4 regions of the Lysinibacillus sp. FW12 genome follow, and region 4 is predicted to be linked to each of the others. Evidence: riboswitches for the same ligand, from Rfam matches in the RefSeq annotation. Region 4 holds a riboswitch; each other region holds the start of a gene.
The links. A riboswitch is a leader RNA that binds a small molecule or an ion and turns the genes downstream of it on or off. The one in region 4 is predicted to bind S-adenosylmethionine.

Region 1 (4,943 bases), 660 kb from region 4:
CATTGATAATCAGTCCTTCTCTTTATGTTGATACTAATTATAGAGAGCTTAGTTTAAAGCTTAGGAAGAGTTAGTTTAAATTTTGTTTAAATTTGGTAGGGTCAGTTAAAAAGAAAAAACATCTTTGATTAATGAAGATGTTCGATTGCTATTTATAATGGTACGTACTAGCTCTAACATGGTTACGTTGGATTTGATTGAACCATGCGCGGTCTTTTTCTTCTTGTTTTAACGTACCAACAATGGAGGAGGAGCAGCTAACACAAATTTTAGCCTGTGTAATTTGTCCACAACGTTCACAAGGTGCACCTAAATTAGGGAAAATTGATTTTTTTAACTTTCCTGCTTTTACCCATTTGAAAAGCAGCTCAGAGGACACTCCTGTTAAAGTGACAACCTCATCATTTGTTAAGTAGCGATTATTTTTTCTTAATAGAAAGTGATGCAACTCTGAAAATATATCTTCTTCTCTCACATCTATTCTCTTATGAAATAGCAACATTACAAGTCCTCTCCTCGTCCCATTAATTAATAGTTTCATTAACTGTTATAGGTTGTTCGTCATATTTATAATTTTCCCAACGATTACGGGCAAGCTTTCGATATTTTGGCGAGACATTTCTATCAGCGATTAAGCGAGAGAAGCCTTTTTGGGCTTCCGCCATATCACCAAGTCGGAGGCTTAGTTCAGCATGTAAAAACTGAATTCTCTCTCCACCCTCCTGATTGGATGCAAAGGATTTACTATAAAAGTCTCTTGCTGCAAAAAGGTAGCGTTTTTCGGATTCTTCATCGTTTTTTAAACGATATAGCCAACCTATTTTTAATGCGAAATTCGCCATTAAGAGAGATTCTTCCATTGAAGCACGGGATACTAAATAAGCAAGCTTAAAACTGATTATGGCATCATCGATTGTACGTTCCTGGCAGATGTCTATGGGTTTTTGGAGCTCTTTAATGTATAGTTCATCAATGAGCTGCATGAACGGTCCATAAGTCCTTGTCATAGATTTGTGGTAGGCGTAGCCACAATGTGGGCATACAGCGACCTCATACAGCAAAGGATTTAGGCCATCATAAACAGGCATGAAATCTGTTTGTTCCTCGATGATTTTATATCGATTAGGGCGTACTTTATATGTTGTAAAATGCCTTTTGCAAAATTTGCAATCTACACTACTTTCGTAGTAATAAATGTTAAATGCCATAAGAATCAACTCCTTTGCCTGCTTTAGAAAATTATTTCTTTTGTTCTATCTATTCGTTAAAAAGTATCATTCAATATATTTAAATGATTATCTTTTATTTTAACAATTCTGTGTTCTTTGGTATACTTCTTTAGAATTATTAAAATAAAAATAATCATTACATTATTAATTAATTGTCACTAGAACTGTTCCTTTAATAGTATTTATCGGTGCTGTTAATGTAAGTTATATAGATGGTTGAAAGTTTGTCGAAATACGTACAAATATTTTATTAGTAATCGTTAAAGGGATTTTTTTTGTGTGGTTCAAAAGTATTGTTTTGGAGGATGATTCAAGTTGAACTATAAAATAGTGTTTTTTGATGTAGACGGCACACTCATCAATTATGAGGATGGCTGTGTAGAAGAAAGTACAAAGCAGGCAATTGATTTGTTAAAGAATAAGGGAATTCACCTTGTAGCAGCTACAGGAAGACCTTTATCCATGTGCCGTGAGTTGGAAGAGTTGGGGATAGAGACCTTTATTACGGCAAATGGTGCATATGTGAAACATCATGATCTTGTCCTACATAAAACGCCTATTGCTAAAGAGATTGTCCAAAATGTTGAGGCTTTTGCAATGGAACAACAGCATAGCTTAACATTTTTTACAGAGCAGCTAGCGATGAATAGCATACAAAGTCCAGCTGCTTTACATGCTATGCAGGAAACATTGTCTTTGGGAGATTTTCCGGTTATAAATGAAAAAATTACGAATGAGGAAGTTTTTCTCATGTGTCTATATACAGATGAACAGGGAGAAAAAAGATATGTTAGTCAATTTCCGAATATATTATGGCAGCGATGGCATCCTTATATTGTGAATGTACTACAGCAGGATGTTTCCAAGTCAATAGCTGTTCAAGCAGTACTAGATTATTTTAACATTGATTCTAAAAATGCCATTGCTTTTGGAGATGGGGATAATGATATGGATATGCTGGAGCTGGTAGGATTAGGAATTGCTATGGGAAATGGAAGCTTAGCTTTGAAAAACGTTGCTGATTTTGTTACAAAGAAATCTACCGAGGGCGGTATTGACTTTGCTTTGCGTCAGCTTCAAATAATTTAAAACAATCTTCAAGTTGCTTCTTCTGTTTTCCGCAGTTTGATTATAATGAAACCTGTATATTTTATAGTTAAAAAATTTTTAGGTGGGATAGTTTATGGCACATCACGTGCAATCTCTAATTGAACATTACGGGTATTTTGGCATTATCGTAATCCTAATTGGAGGTATAGTTGGATTGCCACTTCCTGATGAGGTTTTCTTAACATATGTAGGTTATAGTGTTTATCGGGAAAGCCTTGAACATATCCCTGCATTATTAAGTGCCATGATTGGCGCAGTTGGAGGTATTACTTTAAGCTACTATATTGGTTATCGATTTGGCTTACCATTACTACAAAAGTATGGGCCAAAAATTCATATAACTGAACAAAAAATTGATTTTACGAAAAAAATGTTTGCCAAAATTGGACCTATCTTATTGTTAATAGGCTATTTTATCCCTGGTGTCCGCCACATAACAGCGTATATTGCGGCTATTAATAATTATCCATATAAAAAGTTTGCGTTCTTTGCCTATACAGGAGCATTTATCTGGACATTCACATTTATAACGTTAGGGAAAATGCTTGGAGAGAAATGGCGGTTTGTTGGTTACTACTTATCCCATTATAGTATGTATCTCATCCTATTATTTGTTCTATTAATGTTCGTCGTTTACTTTATATTCAAAAAAAGAAATGTACAAAAATAAAAGTCGGTATCTCTATACCGACTTTTAAGTTATGGCAAAATAGCAAAGGAGCGAACAGGGAATCCAGATGCTTTTTCTGGTTTAGGTACAATATTAAAAATAATTGCACCTGTTGCAGGTAGCTTGTCTAAATTAGTCATTAACTCAATTTGATAAGTGTCTTGTTCGAGCACAAAGTATTCACCATCTAGTTTGCCATTTTTACGAAAATCAGCTGCTGAATCAGTATCGAATGTTTCGTGACCAATCGCACTAACTTTACGTTCCGTCAGTAAAAATTGTAAAGCCTCTAAGCCCCAACCTGGAATATGGTTATATCCTTCCGCATCTTTATTGCTGAATGTTTCCTTATCTGGCCAACGTTTACTCCAATCGGTACGTAGCGCTACAAAGGTACCTGCCTCAATTTTTCCGTGCTGTGCTTCAAACTCAAGTATATCTTGAACACTTAAAGAAAAATCATGATTGCTAGCAGCTTCTTCGGACTTATCAATGACAACAAGGGGAAGAACAAGCTCTTTTAAATCGAGCTCTTCAAGGTACCGTGTGTCTCGCACAAAATGAATGGGTGGGTCGATATGCGTACCATATTGACCAGGGAAAGTGAACTGTTGTGCAAAGAACCCATCATCGTGAGAGAATAATGTTTCAAATTTTGCATCTTCGAACATGAAAAAATGGGGTGAGTTAGGGCCGAATGTATGTGTTAAATCGACCCATTGTTTAGATTTTAATAATTGTAATGCTTGTAATAATTCATTAGACATCGTTTTCCCTGCTTTCTTAAAATAGTAGTAAAAAAAGAGCCCCCTATAGAAGAGGACTCCTGAATAAACAACGGTAGTTCATCTTCTCATCTTCAAGGCTTTGGAATTAGGCCAATTGGAATTAGCACCATACTGTTGAGCTGGTTGCTGAGACTTCATCGGGCCAATCCCTCCGTCTCTCTTGATAAGAAAAATATAAGAATTTTCAGAAATAATAATACAAACACTTTATCATAGTTTTCTATAGTTTACAAGTTCAATAGGGATACAAGGTTAGAGTTTTTTTCACCAATTTAAATTCAATATGACACCACAACAGCCATTATCAATTAGACGTATTCTAAAACTATCAGGTGTATAGTTCGTTTCGAATTTCATCGTAATACCTGTGGATGAAATTAATTTCTCCACTTCTGCTTTATTTGAAAGTTGTGCTGCATTCATTAAATCATGGGCAAATTGCTGGGAGCTTTCAATTTTATCCGTCAGTAATTGGGCTTGCTGCATAATTGCCTTTATCCGTGTAACCGATGATTTTAATTTATGTGTATCAACAGGTGGAAAGGGATTGTTGGTCAGCATTGCAAGATGTTGGGGAAAGGATCTTACAGCAAGGTGGTTGGCCATTGGTGGCGCTGAGTAATGATAGGGATGAACGAAATACGGATAAGGATTGTAATACAATGGAATTCCTCCTATCCTATAGCTGATATCTTATCTTATGTATTCAAGCGAATTTAGGTGTAACTCCATTCTTGTCTTACTTATAACACAAAAAGGAAGCCACAGGGAGCTTCCTTTTTATCAATATTGTATATATACCGATGTTTAAATTACTAAAATATCAAGTAAATGCTAGATAAACGGACTAACAATATTATCGTTTTTTATTATCGAAAAGCAACCATAATAATGTAACAATCGCTGCTAGCATAACCATTAGGAATCCATAAAGAGGCGTATGTGCTAATGATTGATGGCGAATAATAAAACCTCCAATATAGGATCCTAAAAATATACCAATGTTAAAAGCAGAAATGTTTAATGCTGAAGCCATAGAAATAGCTGACGGCACATATTTTTCAGACAGTAGAACAGCATATAACTGTAATCCTGGGACATTCATGAACATAAATAATCCCATTGTCAGTACCATGATTAATCCGA
Region 2 (4,943 bases), 910 kb from region 4:
TGATAATTTGATGCCAGGCACCTCGTGGTGTAAAAACTCTGCACTTTTATAACTCGTAACGGGCATAATCCCAATATATATCGGTGCTTGTAGATGCTTTGTTGCCTCGTAAATTTCCACAATTTTTTCCTTCGTATACACGGGCTGTGAAATAAAATAATCTGCACCATGTTCGATTTTCTTTTCTAAACGTGCCACAGCACGGTCTAACACACGAACGTTTGGATTAAATGCAGCAGCCACTGAAAAATTTGCTTTTTTTCGAAGGGGTTTACCAGAGAAAGAGACCCCTTCATTTAACTGCTTAATTAATTGGATTAGCTCCATCGAGGATACATCATAAACGCTTGTCGCACCTGGGAAGTCCCCAACTTTTGTTGGATCACCCGTAACAGCTAAGACATCATGAATTCCTAAAGCATTTAATCCCATTAAATGTGATTGCAGACCGATTAAATTACGATCTCGACATGTAATATGTGTTAGAGGACGTACGCCATGTGTATTCTTCAACAATGCTCCCATTGCAATATTGCTAATACGAGGAGAGGCTAGAGAATTGTCTGCCATCATGACTACATCTGCGCCAGCATCATACAATTGTTTTGCTCCTACAAGGAATCCATCAATTTCTAAATGTCTAGGTGTATCCAGTTCTACAATGACAGATCGTTCACGTTTTACTTTTTCATGAAGAGGCTCATACTTAGGAGGCTCTGCTTCTCGAACGATCTCAATCTTTTCAGGTTTCGCATGCTTTTCATGAACGGGTGATAACTCCTCTAAATATTTTTTTGCTGCCGCTATATGCTTTGGTGTCGTACCACAGCAGCCCCCAATCAAGCGTACCCCTTGATCACGTAGTTCTACTGCTGCTCGACCAAAATAATCAGCCTCCGATTCATAAACGACACGCCCATCTTCTAAGTCAAGAAGTGAAGCGTTCGGATAAGCTGACATAAATGCCTTTTCAGGAAGTTCTACGCCTTCAAATGCTTGTATTGTATGATGTGGGCCTAGCCGGCAATTGACACCAACGATATCTGCACCAAGTGTTTCTAGCTCATGCAAAGCATTATTTAAAGACATTCCATTTTGTAAAACACCAGGCTCATGCATAGATACTTGTGCAATAATTGGTAACATTGTTTTTGCACGTAACATTTTTAATGTTGCAGTTAATTCTTCAAAATCATAATAGGTTTCAAGTAAGAGGCCATCTGGATTTCCTGCAAGTAAAACACTTGCTTGTTCCTCTACAGTCGCTAATATTTCCTCTAGTGTTGCATCACTTTTTCGGATACCACGAATACCTCCTATTGTCCCTAAAACAAATTGACCTCCATCTGCAGCTGCTCGCTTAGCAATTGTAATAGCTGCTTCATTAAATTGTTGAACGCGTGATTCTAATCCATAGCGAGCTAATTTGATGGCATTTGCACCGTACGTATTCGTTTGAATGATGTCAGCACCAGCCGCAATATATTCTCTATGAATCTTTTCAATTAACTCTGGTCTCTGCACATTCATTTCCTCATGGCAATATTCCAATCCATAGCCATAAAGAACTGTGCCTATTGCACCATCCGCCGTCAATACATGCGTGTTTAACTTCTCAAGCAATCCCATAAAACTAGCCTCTCTTCCTATGTCTCTGTATAATAAAAAGCCTTCTTTCATAAAAAAGAAGGCTTTAACGATTCAGCATTGTTGTTCCTTCTCATCTTCGACTCAACGGTCTTCTGGATTTAGCACCTGACAATAAGTTGGTTGCTGAAGCTTCAATGGGCCAGTCCCTCTGCTTCTCTTGATAAGAATTAAGTATGAATTTTTTAAATAATTAAAAGAATCATATCGTTTACTGACGAATGAGTCAAGAGTATTTCACGTAACAAAGTAATTTTTAACTTAAAATCTTAGAAACTGGATAGTTCCTCTGCAAGCTCCTCACCAATTTTTTTCCCATTTTGAATGCAAGCTCCGATACCTACACCAAAATATGAACAGCCTGCTATAGCTAAATTTGGATAGTTTTTGTTCAGTTCCTGAAGCAACCCTTGTAACGCTTCTCTGTGAGCTAAGTCGTATTTAGGCATTTGATCAATCCATTTTGTTACATTTACTACGGTTGGATCCTCTTCTATTCCCAAGCTCTTTCGAACATCCTCTAAAGCAACGGTTACCAATTCTTCATCAGTCATGGTACGTAGTTGTTCATACGCTGGGTTAATACTCTTATAGAAGAGTCGTACAAGTAATTTATTGTCTCTCGATGTATGCTTCCATTTACGACTTGTCCAAGTTGCTGCATTACAAGTAACGTTAGAATTATGAGAGACAATATAGCCCGTTCCATCTGCTGGCAATTTCGCGTCTGGTACATCGAAGCCTAAGTATATGGTAATGGCTGACGCAGTAGTAAATTGATTAAAATAACGGTTTAATGATTCATCCTTCATGAGGCTTTGAACAGCTTCATTCGGTAGTGCAAGCACAACATAATCTGCTCCGATATTTTCACCATTTGCTAATGAAATTGTATAGCGGTCTTCCTGTTTTTGAACATGTAAAGTAGCGACACCCTTGATAATTTCAACATTGGTTAATGTTTGCTCAAGTCGATCGATTAAAGAAGTTAAACCATTTTTAAATGATATAAATTTTTTATTGGCAGCTTTAACAAATTGCTCACGGTTCGCATCAAAACCTTTAATGATACTTCCATAATCATTCTTATAATCAATTAAATACGGTAAAGTAGAAGCAATTGAAAGCTGATGTAAATCACCTGAATACACACCTGCTAGAACTGGTGCAATTTGGTTTTTTACTAGTTCCTCTCCTAAATAGTAGGTTAAGAACTCGCCAATTGAACTTTCCTTTGTAAAGCCTTTGTTTGGTAATGTCAAATCCTTTAATGCTTCCTGCTTTCCTTGCTCTGATATTAATGTGCTTTCCTCTAAGGATGCCAAGCTCATTGGAATACCAAATGTAGAATCAGCTGGAATAGCATGTAGTTCATTATTTGTGTAAATATAAGAAATGCCGGTTTCGTTATAAACTAGATTATCTTCAAAATCAAGCTCCTGCACTAGCTCCATAACACCTTTATGGCGAGCGACAATAGAATCAGCACCTGTTTCCATAATAAATCCTTCTTCATATGCCGAATGTAACTTACCACCTAGATATGTATTTTTCTCTACAAGTACTAGACGAACATCTAGATTATTCTCCTTCACTTGACGTTGTAAGTAATGCATTGTGCATAATCCTGTAATTCCGCCACCTAATACAACAACTGTTTTCATATAAACCGCCCCTATTATTAGTTCTTTCTACAGTATAAACCTATTTTCATTGAAAATTGCATTCAACCCTTTACAAATTTAGCAAAAATAGAGCTATCCCTTTAGGAGATAGCTCTAGCCAACATATATATTAATAGGTACTATAGTGTTAATTACGCCTAATACATTGTAGTAAATACTAACCGTCTATACTTTTAAATTTTGCGCAAAGGTCGCTAATTTTTCTGCCGAATTCGTTACTTCTGTAAATGATGTCCCTAACTCACCTAATATACCTACGATTGCTTGTATTTTTGTTGCCATGCAATCATTTTGTTCTTTTGCTTCAGTCATGGCATCTAGTATACTCGTAAACTGGCCTTCTGTTTGCAACATATTTTCCTCACCAGACGCTACTTCTCCTTGAATATTCGTCAAAGAATACTCTAGTTTCTCAGTCCGTTCGCTTGTTTTTTTCAATAACAAAGCAACCGCTGTTACCGATTCTTTTGTTTGAATAGATAACTTTCGAACTTCGTCTGCTACTACACTAAATCCTTTTCCCGCCTCTCCAGCTCGAGCCGCTTCAATAGCTGCATTCAAAGCTAACAGATTAGTTTGATTCGCAATAGTAGTAACAACACTCATGATTGTCTCCATTTCTCTAGACATACCTGATAATTGTTCTATATTTTCTTCAATATCATAAAGTGAATGAATAATATTATGCATATTTTGTGATTGATTTTTTAAACGTTCCCGTCCTGCAAGTGCTTCATTTTCAGCTAAAGTCGATACATCAAGCGATTTTTTGGCCAATTTTTTAATCTCATCAGACTGCTTGCTGAGACAGCAAAAAGAATGATTGGTTTCCTGAGAGATTGTGGCAAGCTCTTCAGAAGAACGTACAATTTGTTGTTCAATTGCGACTCTCTCATGCTCCATGCTTTCTTTCATTTCTTCAACAGTATTTTCAAAAGCTTCTAAGACGAGCTGTTGCTCAAAGTTACAAATTTTCGATATAGCTCTTATTGTATTGAACTGATCATAAGGATACTCTATATTTTTTTCAACTAAATCAATAAATGAAATAGATAAATCTTGGAATGCGCAAATATACCATTGTGTTCTTAGTCCAATGTGGACATGTACCTTCGCAATTTTTACACGCCTTAGATAGAACTCCTCATCAATTATTCCATTAAACATTTCGATAATATGCTTCCGTAACGTTACTTTAAGCTTTTCTACAGAACTATGTTGACTAATAATATCTACCAAATGATGCTCTGTTCCTATCATGTTATAAAAGCGGTTTACGATGTGATCTACATTGTCCATAACATATGGCTGGAAAGCCTTTAAATATTGTAAGTCTTGCTCCGTTAAGTTCAGCATTTCAATTTGCTTCGCCATTGATTGGCGATTAGACAAATCCATTTTCACTGTGTATTGCTGTAGATCCAATACCTTCGTCTTTCTCTGTTTTTGAAAAATCACACAACTTCCCTCTTTCATTCTGTTTACTTTCAGCAGGCCGAGAAACATCAAATACCTTTTAACATATTGATAGATTAATGAAAAAATACCTATCCATAACGTCTTGGCATAACCATATACATTTTTCCAAGTTTATTGAAAAAAACTTCCCTT
Region 3 (4,943 bases), 1.3 Mb from region 4:
GACTGCAAGCATCCGGCCCATATACATCATAACCTAATGCTCGTAAGCGTTGACCCTCTTCCTCAATTTTTTTGGTACGCAAGGCTATTCGTGAAAATCCTTGGCGCTCTTGATCACGTTTAAACGTATAATGTAAGGAATATGGGTATTGTGCCGCCTGCTCAAATAAATCACGATCATAGATAGCAATTTGTTCAATATAGCTTAAGCCAAAGTAGCTTAACGTATTATAAGTCCCCCACATCGTGTGCTGCCCACCATTCACTGTGTGGACATTTCGTTTATTGAAGAAAACCTTTATATTTTCTGGTGATTCCACTTGGTGAACCAGGTGATCAAAATATAAAGTCATGGCAATTCCCCTTTCTTTCCCCATTACCTTTACCTGTATGTTTAATTGGTTTAAAATTTACTCAAGAAAAGGAGTTACTAGTAGGATATGAAAAAAAAGTTCATTTTACCTACTTACTCCGTGAACTAATTTATATTAATAAAGAGGTGATATTTGAATGACAGATCAAGTAGCTGCTTTTAAATTGGCATTAGGTAATTACCCTACAGGCGTTACAGTTGTCACAACAAGTCATGAAACAAAACCTATAGGCTTAACCGTCAATTCCTTTGCATCTGTTTCAATCGACCCGCTCCTTATTTTGTGGTCACTCGATAAAAATTCTCAGCTTCATTCTTATTTTACGAATGCTTCTCATTTCGCGGTCAATATTTTAGCAAGCGACCAAGAACATTTATGTACACTATTTGCCAGTAAAATCCCTGATCGTTTTGCACAGGCACAGTGGTCCACTTCATCTTTAGGTCTACCGATTTTACATGATACAGCAGCTATTTTACAATGTAAAACGTTTCAGCAAATAGATGCTGGCGACCATACCATTTTTATTGGGCATGTGCAAGACATTACAAACGGGCAAAAAGAACCGTTACTATACCATCGCCGTCATATTGGGCAAATACCAAAAAGCTTTTATAGTTAATTTTTTAGACAAAAAAAGGGCCACTTGTAAGCAAAGGAAATCCTTCATGCTTATTGGTGGCCTTTTGACATCGTTCAACTGAAATCAATGTTATTTTTTCTGCGGAAATCTCTGTTTTTCAAGCCTATTAATTTGCACAATAACACCATCTTGGATCGTAATATGCACTTCACCAAATTCAAGATTTTGAATTGCCTTGGCAATTGCCTCTAATTTTTTATCATCTACCTTTACTGATTGAGCCATACGATACACCCCTTCTTTTTCATTCTTGTTGTACAAAAGAGGCCAACGCATCAAACTGATTGATAGCCCCTCCTATCTCTCAGATACCATCTGTTGGATTTGGCACCTAACTTTTCGGTTGCCGAGGCTTCGTTGGGCCAAGTCCCTCCACCTCTCTTGATAAGAGTACTGCGTTTCTTGACAATAATTCTATAATTCTACTATACGAATGTCAATATAAAATATTAGAAAACCTAGCTGAATACTCTGTAATATCAATCTTCTACGTTTGTATGAGTCGATATGAATGTATTTTATGCCAAATCAGTAGTAAATAGATGACTACTCTCAAACTTTTTAATTGGACCATTTTCTCAAAATGAGTTCAATTGGACCACGTTGATGGATAGTCCTCCACCATATCGAAAAAAACACACAGCCTAAAAAATAACAACATGCATAGAGCATTGAAAAAACGACTGTTAGATTATTCGATAAATCGAAAACTTCTAACACAGTGATGCCAATAAAGACATGGCCAACATAGTGTGTTAAGGACAATTGACCCGTTTTAATGATTGCTTCTATTACTTTATTTTTGAAAGTTTCTACAAAATACATACAACCTACTATTATCACAATAGCCGAAGCCGAATTTGATAGAACATACATTATATTTGGTGGAATTGGTCCTGTATCAAATAAATACAACGCACTATCATGATCTAAGAAATATTTTGTCGAGAAGTGAATAATCACCTTTGAAAAAATTTCTATAATCACTCCTAACAAGATACCTACCGTAACTAATTTCTTTCTTAATGCCCTATTGGTTAAATCTAAGGTACCTACAATCATCCCAATGAGAAAAAAAGATATCCATGGAAAAACGGGATGGTAGCCATTAAACAGTAAATTTCTCATAAAACCTTCTACCGTCCAAAAATCTATATACTCTAATAAAATATATTTTGGATGCCACCCAACTAGATAATTGAATTGGATTTGTAGCCATTGGGAAACGATTATCACCGCACTAATTGTAAAAAGCATGGTTTTCTTTGAAGTTGCTATCAACAAAGCTGCAAGAAACATATAAACACCGTAATAATGTAAAATATCTCCCGTCCATCCGACCACATATAAAACCATCCCAACAACAAACAAAAAAAGAGCTCGCTTCCATAAAGTTAACTTACTTTGGCGAATAAGAATTGGGTCCTTTGCTTCCCTTGCTTTCCGCGTCATCAGCGCAGTCCCTATTCCTGCTAGAATGACAAATAGTGCAGAGGCGCGCCCCTCAAAAAGACTTTGCAATTGAATGAGCCATTGTGAACCATTGGCAGTTGAACCTGAAATAACGCCAAAGTTTACAATAAACATACCTAACATTGCTAATGCTCTTGCAAAATCTAAGCCCTCAATACGACGATGACCAAGTTGCTTATTCATCTTTTCCCCCTTGAATGACGCTATGTACTGCCTCCCTCCAAATAGCCTTATAGTTCAATTGACTACCAGTTAACATAAAATTGCCAATATTATCATAGAGCATGGCTAACATATGGGCTTTCGCTTCTATGTTGGCACTTTCATCTAGCACTTCTAGTTGCACTGCGTATTGTAAAATATCATAAAATCTTGCTAAATAATCTGATTGAAGCACTAATAACTGTTGCATGTAGTGGTCGTCGCGAGCGGCTAATAACAAATACTGACTAAATATTTTATTAAAATAAGGATCTTTGTCCTGTTCATCAATTGACTTATAGCCAATCTTCAGTAATTTCTCAATGAAATTGCTTGGAGATAGCTCCTTGTAATCAACAACGATATCATATTGAATTTCTTTATAAAGTTCCTCAAACAAAAAAGAAATTAATTGATCCTTTGATTGAAAATAGTAATAAATAGCTGGTTTTGATATGCCGACCTCTGCTGCAATCATAGCTAAGCTCGTTTTCTCAAATCCTTTTTCTGCAAACATCACATAGGCAACTTCTAAAATTTTTTGAAAGGTTTGTTCTCTATTTCCCATAAGGGCCTCCTTTTTTACCGACCGTTAAGTAAATAATATACGAAGATCCAATTTTTCACAACAAAAAAACTGTGCAGAAGTAAACCCTCTCCACAGTTCTCCTTTTAATCCCCCTGTAAACAGTCCATTAGAGCTTGAGCTGTCTGTTGCTTACCCATCACCTTGATCGGCTGCCCTTCAGCAGGCACAATCCAATGAGGCTCGTCCCCACCATATAAAGATTGTGAGCTGTTAGCTACCATAAATTGTGCATTGGCTGTTTCCATGCGTAGTTTTGCACGAGCAAGCAAAAATTCCTCATCATTCGTCGCTTCCAGCTTAAAGCCTACTAACGTTACATTTGGTTGCCAGCCTTTGATTTGACCTAAAACTTTTGGTGCCTTTTTAAAATGAATAACCGGTGGTTCGTCAGAAGGCATTTTGCCCGCTTCCTCCATTAAATTCCCTGATTGATCATACACTTTGTCTATGACCCAATCGGAGCCAGCAGCAGCCATAATGACGATATCGACTTGTTGTTGTTGGACAGCATGACGAACTTTTTCTCCTAAATCCTCAATGCCTTCAAATTTAACCAATGTCATTTTATCTTCGTTTTCTGGGAGCTGAGCAAAGTAACCATGCATGTATATGACAGACGCACCAGCAGCCAGTGCTGCCTCTGCTAAATAACAGCCCATTGTCCCCTTCGATAAATTCGTGTGCCCTCGTACACGATCCCATTTTTCAAGTGTTCCCCCACTTGTAATGAGTACGGTTTTGCCTAGTAATGTCCCCATACACTCACCTAGTTTCTAAAATATATACAAATACTATTTTAACGTAATGGTACGATTTGCTTCAATAGCTACGATGGAAGGGAGCTGTTTTGCTCTTTTAACCATGCACTTAATATTTCAGCAAATTTCTTTGTCACGGGTGAAGCATGGTGTTTCATGGCAATACCAATCGTTCGGTAGCCACCTTGCTTTAATGGAATCGCTTTCAATGTTGGCGGTAAATTTTGAATGACCAACTGGGGTAAAATACTAATCCCTAAATGGTGTGAAATCATAGATAGAATTCCTACTTCCTCAGAAAGCTCAAAGCGTATATTGGGCTTTACATGATATTGTTCTAACAGCACTTTTACATCATTTGTCCCTTTGTAAGAAGTCATGATAAAAGGCATATCCTCTAGGTCCACAATATCAATTTCTGTCTTATGAAATAATGGACTTTTATGAGAAACAATACATAATAAAGGGTCTTGCTGTAATTCCATAAATTGATACTGTTCCGACTTTTGCCCATTCAGGAATCCTGCCTCGACTTCACCACTTAGAAGCCATTGTTCAATTTCGTAATAATCCCCTTCACGTAACTCCACTTGTATCCCAGGAAATTGATGATCCATAATCTGAATAATTTCAGGCATCCAATTCGAAGAAATACTTGAAATAACACCAATACGTACCTTACCTCGTGTAACGCCGAGAATATGCGCTGCTTCCTGCTGCAATAACTCCTGTGCGTCCAAGACCTGTCGCATCGCCCTAAGCATTGTCTGTCCTTCACTTGTTAGTGTGACACCTACACGACTACGGTGAATAAGGGCAAAGCCAAATTCTTTTTCTAAACTCGATACGGCATGACTCACTGCAGACTGTGTTAACCCTAGTGCATCCGCTGCTTTTGTAAAACTT
Region 4 (4,943 bases):
AATTCAATACCTAATTTATTTTTTAGCTCTTCTCGCTTTTCATTTAATATATGATAGATGCCCTGACCTACCGTTCCAAATCCTAAAATCGCTGCCTTTATAGTTGCCATTCTTGTTATTCCCTCCAACTTACATTCCGCAGTTTCATCAAAGCTAATTTCTCCATGGGGTTGTGTCATGATCATTTGACACCCACCGCAGGCTTTAGTCAACTCTTCTTCGTATGAGTTTTGCTATTTCAGTACGTGTAGCAACACACACAAATTCAAACAATTCAAAATTTAACTTAAAGAAAATTGTATCGCAAATACATACTTTTCACAAGAAAAATCTTTCTAGGAAGGACATTTGTTTTCTCTAGACGTGCAAAAGAAATCGGTTTCATTCCCCTTATTATACGTTTTTTCGATTAATCCATAAGATTTGAACAAAAATTGACTCTTTACATTTAAATAGATGAATGTCTTTCTTCTATTATATATGTATGCTTGGACACCTATAATCTTGTTATTATTTTAAGGACCTCTAAAGAAAAAACTCATTCCCTGTAGCAGTAGAGAATGAGCTTATATATGAGGGGGGTTCAACTTGCTTTTGAAAGCAACTGATATCGATATTGTGTTAAAGCTTGTTGAACAAGACTAATTTCTTCTTCTTTAAAATTTGGGACTGCATATGTTCGTTCCACTAATTGAAAAGTACCATACTTTAAGTAAAACTCTGTCGCAGGAAGTGGAATATGGCTTACACCGTAATGTTTATATGCTTCGAAAACTTCCTTTATCGTATAGCTCTCCTCTTCAGCAACAACATGCTCTTGAAATGCTGTATGACCAAAGACTTGCTGCCATTTTCTTTCAACCGATGCAAGGAGGTGTTGGATGGATGAATTATTGACAAAAACATGCCCTTCATTTAGCTCATAAATTAGATAGGATGCAATGTTTTGTGCACTATAGATATTACCCATTTCAAACACTCCTTTATCATCAGTTTTTGGGAAGAGCAGTTACTGGCTAAGTAACTACTCTCCCACATCTATTCAAAAGTGGGGGAGCACTTATGAAAACATTACCTTTATAACAAGAATTTCGTACCCTTAACTTATTCCCTAGTATATAACAAGGATTTAACTAAGTCAATAATACATATAAAAATACTTGGTATTATTTTTCAAAAGGTTCTGATAATCAACAGAGACTTTACTCGACTGATGTAGTAACGTTAGAAGTATTACCAAATGAGGCAAATCGAATGAGAAAATACGTAAACGCTACAACATTCTCCCTTATGTTTTTACTTAAGCTTTTACTGTTTGTTCAGTTGCTGTTGCCTGCGTAATCGCTTGTTCTAGATCTGCAATAATGTCCTCTACTGCCTCTAAACCGATGGATAAGCGAATAAGCGATTCGGTTACTCCAGCTTGAACTAATTCATCTGCTGAGAGCTGTTGATGTGTAGTTGAGGCAGGATGAATAATTAATGACTTGGCATCTCCTACATTTGCTACATGTGAAAATAACTTCACGCTATCAATAAGCTTTCGTCCGGCTTCACGTCCACCTTTAATGCCAAATGTGAGCACTGAACCGAAGCCATTTCTTAAATATTTTTTCGCTAAATCATGTGTTGGGAAATCTTCTAAGCCATTATAATTTACATACTCCACAGATGGGTGGTTCTGTAAATATTCAGCCACTGCCAATGCATTTTCATTGTGTTTAGGGATACGCAAATGAAGCGTTTCTAAACCTTGTAACAAATTAAAGGCTGCGTCTGCGCTCAATGTTGGACCAAAATCACGTAATAGCTGTACGCGTAGCTTCGTAGCAAAAGCTGCTGAAGCCGTATCAATGCCGTAGCGTAAGCCATGGTAAGAAGCATCTGGCTCAGTAAAACCAGGAAAACGTCCGCTAGTCCAATCAAACTTACCAGCATCTACCACTACTCCACCTAAAGTTGTACCATGACCACCTATCCATTTAGTGGCTGAATGAACAACAACATCTGCACCATATTCAATAGGTGTTGAGCCATACGGAGAAGCAAACGTACTATCAATAATTAATGGTAAGCCATTCTCATGTGCAATTTTAGCTACCGCTTCAATATCTAAAACCTTTAAGCTTGGATTACCATAAACTTCAGCAAAAATAGCTTTTGTTTTATCGGTAATTGCAGCCTTAAAATTGTCTGGGTTTGTTTCATCTACAAAAATTGTATTAATACCGTAGTTTGGTAGTGTGTTAGCAAATAAATTATAAGTACCGCCATATAAAGAACTAGCTGCTACAATTTCATCACCAGCTCCAGCTAGGTTTAAAATGGAAAATGCGATAGCCGCTGCACCAGATGAAAGTGCTACTGCTGCTGTTCCACCTTCCAATAAAGCCACACGTTTTTCAAAAACATCAACAGTTGGATTTGTAATGCGTGTGTAAATGTTCCCTGCTTCTTCTAAGGCAAAAAGACGTTGCGCATGAGCAGTGTCTTTAAAAACGAATGCCGTTGAGCGATAGATGGGAACAGTTCGAGATCCTGTCACTGGGTCTGGTTCTTGACCACCATGTAACAACAATGTTTCTGGTTTAAAATTTGTCATTGTGTACCTCCAAATGGTTATTTTTTTACGATGGCACCGGAGATGAGGAGGATTTTTCTGTAGAAAACAAAAACCCTCTTCAGCTAAGAAGAGGGTTGCGGTTGCAAGTTTTCCTCCCCTTATCTGCCAGATCCAAGTAAGAATCTGTAGGAATTAGCACCTTAGTAAGTTCATCACTTACTGGTTGCCGGGCATCATAGGGCCTATCCCTCCGCCGCTCTTGATAAGAGTATGAGATTCAATTTCCATCGTTGTTACACAGTATAAACATAGAGTTTTTTTCTGTCAACATGTAAATTTTATTTTTTCCGAAACTTCTGTCTGCTCTTTTACGTACTATGAACGCATACACTATTTTAGAAAAAATTTTGAAGGGAGTATTTTTATGGTAAAAGCCGTGATTATTTTTCTCTTAGTTGGATATTTAATTGGCTGTATTCACGGCTCTAAAGTGGCACAATTTTTATCTGGGGTTGATTTAAAAAAAGCTGGCCATGGTAATGCTGGTGCATCCAATGCTACACTTTCCCTAGGTTGGAAATATGGCGTTTTAGTAGCTCTCATCGATATTGGTAAAGGTGTTGTAGCCATTATCGGCGCACACATTTATTTAGCAGATGCTATACATTTAACCGAAGGACAAATATGGCTTTTAACTTACATGATGGCTGCAGGGGTTATTTTAGGTCATAATTTCCCATTTTATATGGGCTTTAATGGTGGAAAAGGTACTGCTTCCATTATTGGCATTTTACTTGCTGTTGATTGGAAAATAGGTTTATTTGCACTTATTCTATTTGTCATTTTATCTTTGGCAACAAACTATTTAATTGTTGGAGTACTTGAGTTTTATCTCGTTTTTTGTACAGCAACTTATTTATGGATTCCTGGAATCGGTCCTACTGTTATTGCTGTCCTTCTATTTGGCATAGCGATTATTTTGCACATTGAAAATATTAAACGATTAGTAAATGGCACAGAGCCAAAAGTCACATCTGCATTTAAGAAAAAGAAATAAAGTTTTACATTTACAAACTATTTAAATATAACTACAAATCCCTCTTTATTCGATTTTGACAACAAAGCGTGCTATGCTCATGATATAGATAAGACACAAAGGAGAGAATATTTAAATGGTTAAAGAATTATTACGCAACCATTCCTCGGTTCGTATTTATGATGGCAATCCGATTTCAAGAGAAATCATCGAGGATTTAATTGCAACAGCACAAATGGCTGCCACATCACATTTTGTCCAAGCCTATAGTGTAATATGGGTAACAGATGCAGACAAAAAGGAGAAATTAGGATTACTCTCTGGTAACCCTCGTCAATATGAAACTTCTGGTGGTGCTTTTGTCTTTTGCGTTGACTTCAAGCGTCTTCAAATGGCTGGAAAACTAGAAGGTGTAGACATAGTTGCAGATTCTGCTGAAAATGTTCTAGTGGGTGTAGCTGATGTATCGTTGTTTGCACAGAACTTTGTGATCGCAGCAGAATCAATGGGGTATGGAATTTGCTATATTGGAGGGGTACGTAACAATCCTTCCGAAATAAGTGAATTATTTAATCTACCTGATCACGTTTTTCCTTTATTCGGCCTAACAATTGGCGTACCAGCACGACGCAATGAAGTCAAACCACGCTTACCTGTGTCTGCCGTATTACATGAAAACGGATACAATGTAGACAAGTATGATGAGCTTTTACCAGCTTATAATGAGACAATGGAGATGTATTATAATAACCGATCCTCAAATAGAAAAATTGATAATTGGACAAAACAAATGGCTGATTTTTTAGTCGAACAACGTCGTCCTCATATCAAAGAGTTTTTAGCTACAAAAGGATTTAATTGGAAGTAATTAACTGATTACGCTCAGTGTAATTTACTATGAACTACCAAGAGACCTAATATTTATATTCAGTATCATAACGACTTATTGATTTTGTTTACTACTGCTAGTAAATGCAGCATGATTGTTTGAAGCTGGGGGAACGGAAATAAAATCCCTCCTGCCAACGTTCTTTTTATACTAGTGATTTTTTCAATAACATAATGGGGTTACTATCGTATGATAATAACCCCATTTTTTTCATAATGTCATCACTTTTCTATATTAAATCTAGTAATTTTGTCTCGATATATAGAGTAAAGACTGCTTCAAATTAAACGAAAAGACTCTTCCCATTTCCAGCTATTCCATTCATATTAATAAATGAACCCTATTGAAGAAAGGAGTTTTACTAACAATGTCTCATATCAATAAACATCTTGCTCATACCTTAGAACAACAGCATAAGAGAAGTGTAAGAGGTTTATTTTTAAAAATAGAAGAAT

Region 1: another riboswitch for S-adenosylmethionine. It lies ahead of SJW71_RS02145 (cyclase family protein); the one in region 4 lies ahead of SJW71_RS22185 (O-acetylhomoserine aminocarboxypropyltransferase/cysteine synthase family protein).
Region 2: another riboswitch for S-adenosylmethionine. It lies ahead of SJW71_RS03435 (bifunctional homocysteine S-methyltransferase/methylenetetrahydrofolate reductase); the one in region 4 lies ahead of SJW71_RS22185 (O-acetylhomoserine aminocarboxypropyltransferase/cysteine synthase family protein).
Region 3: another riboswitch for S-adenosylmethionine. It lies ahead of SJW71_RS15715 (YezD family protein); the one in region 4 lies ahead of SJW71_RS22185 (O-acetylhomoserine aminocarboxypropyltransferase/cysteine synthase family protein).

What each region holds. Positions count from the first base shown of each region.
Region 1 covers NZ_CP139094.1:405,400-410,342, forward strand. Annotated here, with positions in the region: gene SJW71_RS02120 (erythromycin esterase family protein) at 1-3, opposite strand, end outside; gene SJW71_RS02125 (hypothetical protein) at 149-502, opposite strand; gene SJW71_RS02130 (DUF2225 domain-containing protein) at 525-1,208, opposite strand; gene SJW71_RS02135 (Cof-type HAD-IIB family hydrolase) at 1,545-2,318, shown strand; gene SJW71_RS02140 (DedA family protein) at 2,413-3,009, shown strand; gene SJW71_RS02145 (cyclase family protein) at 3,039-3,776, opposite strand; SAM riboswitch class I at 3,860-3,967, opposite strand; gene SJW71_RS02150 (hypothetical protein) at 4,062-4,460, opposite strand; gene SJW71_RS02155 (MFS transporter) at 4,654-4,943, opposite strand, start outside.
Region 2 covers NZ_CP139094.1:657,140-662,082, reverse strand. Annotated here, with positions in the region: gene SJW71_RS03435 (bifunctional homocysteine S-methyltransferase/methylenetetrahydrofolate reductase) at 1-1,629, opposite strand, end outside; SAM riboswitch class I at 1,718-1,817, opposite strand; gene SJW71_RS03430 (protoporphyrinogen oxidase) at 1,917-3,311, opposite strand; gene SJW71_RS03425 (protoglobin domain-containing protein) at 3,498-4,790, opposite strand.
Region 3 covers NZ_CP139094.1:3,009,438-3,014,380, forward strand. Annotated here, with positions in the region: gene SJW71_RS15705 (VOC family protein) at 1-352, opposite strand, end outside; gene SJW71_RS15710 (flavin reductase family protein) at 510-995, shown strand; gene SJW71_RS15715 (YezD family protein) at 1,086-1,241, opposite strand; SAM riboswitch class I at 1,311-1,407, opposite strand; gene SJW71_RS15720 (DUF418 domain-containing protein) at 1,578-2,672, opposite strand; gene SJW71_RS15725 (TetR/AcrR family transcriptional regulator) at 2,665-3,258, opposite strand; gene SJW71_RS15730 (phosphopantothenoylcysteine decarboxylase) at 3,363-4,037, opposite strand; gene SJW71_RS15735 (LysR family transcriptional regulator) at 4,106-4,943, opposite strand, start outside.
Region 4 covers NZ_CP139094.1:4,344,321-4,349,263, forward strand. Annotated here, with positions in the region: gene SJW71_RS22175 (homoserine dehydrogenase) at 1-110, opposite strand, end outside; gene SJW71_RS22180 (hypothetical protein) at 584-970, opposite strand; gene SJW71_RS22185 (O-acetylhomoserine aminocarboxypropyltransferase/cysteine synthase family protein) at 1,301-2,602, opposite strand; SAM riboswitch class I at 2,719-2,832, opposite strand; gene SJW71_RS22190 (glycerol-3-phosphate acyltransferase) at 2,988-3,620, shown strand; gene chrR (class II chromate reductase ChrR) at 3,736-4,467, shown strand; gene SJW71_RS22200 (hypothetical protein) at 4,856-4,943, shown strand, end outside.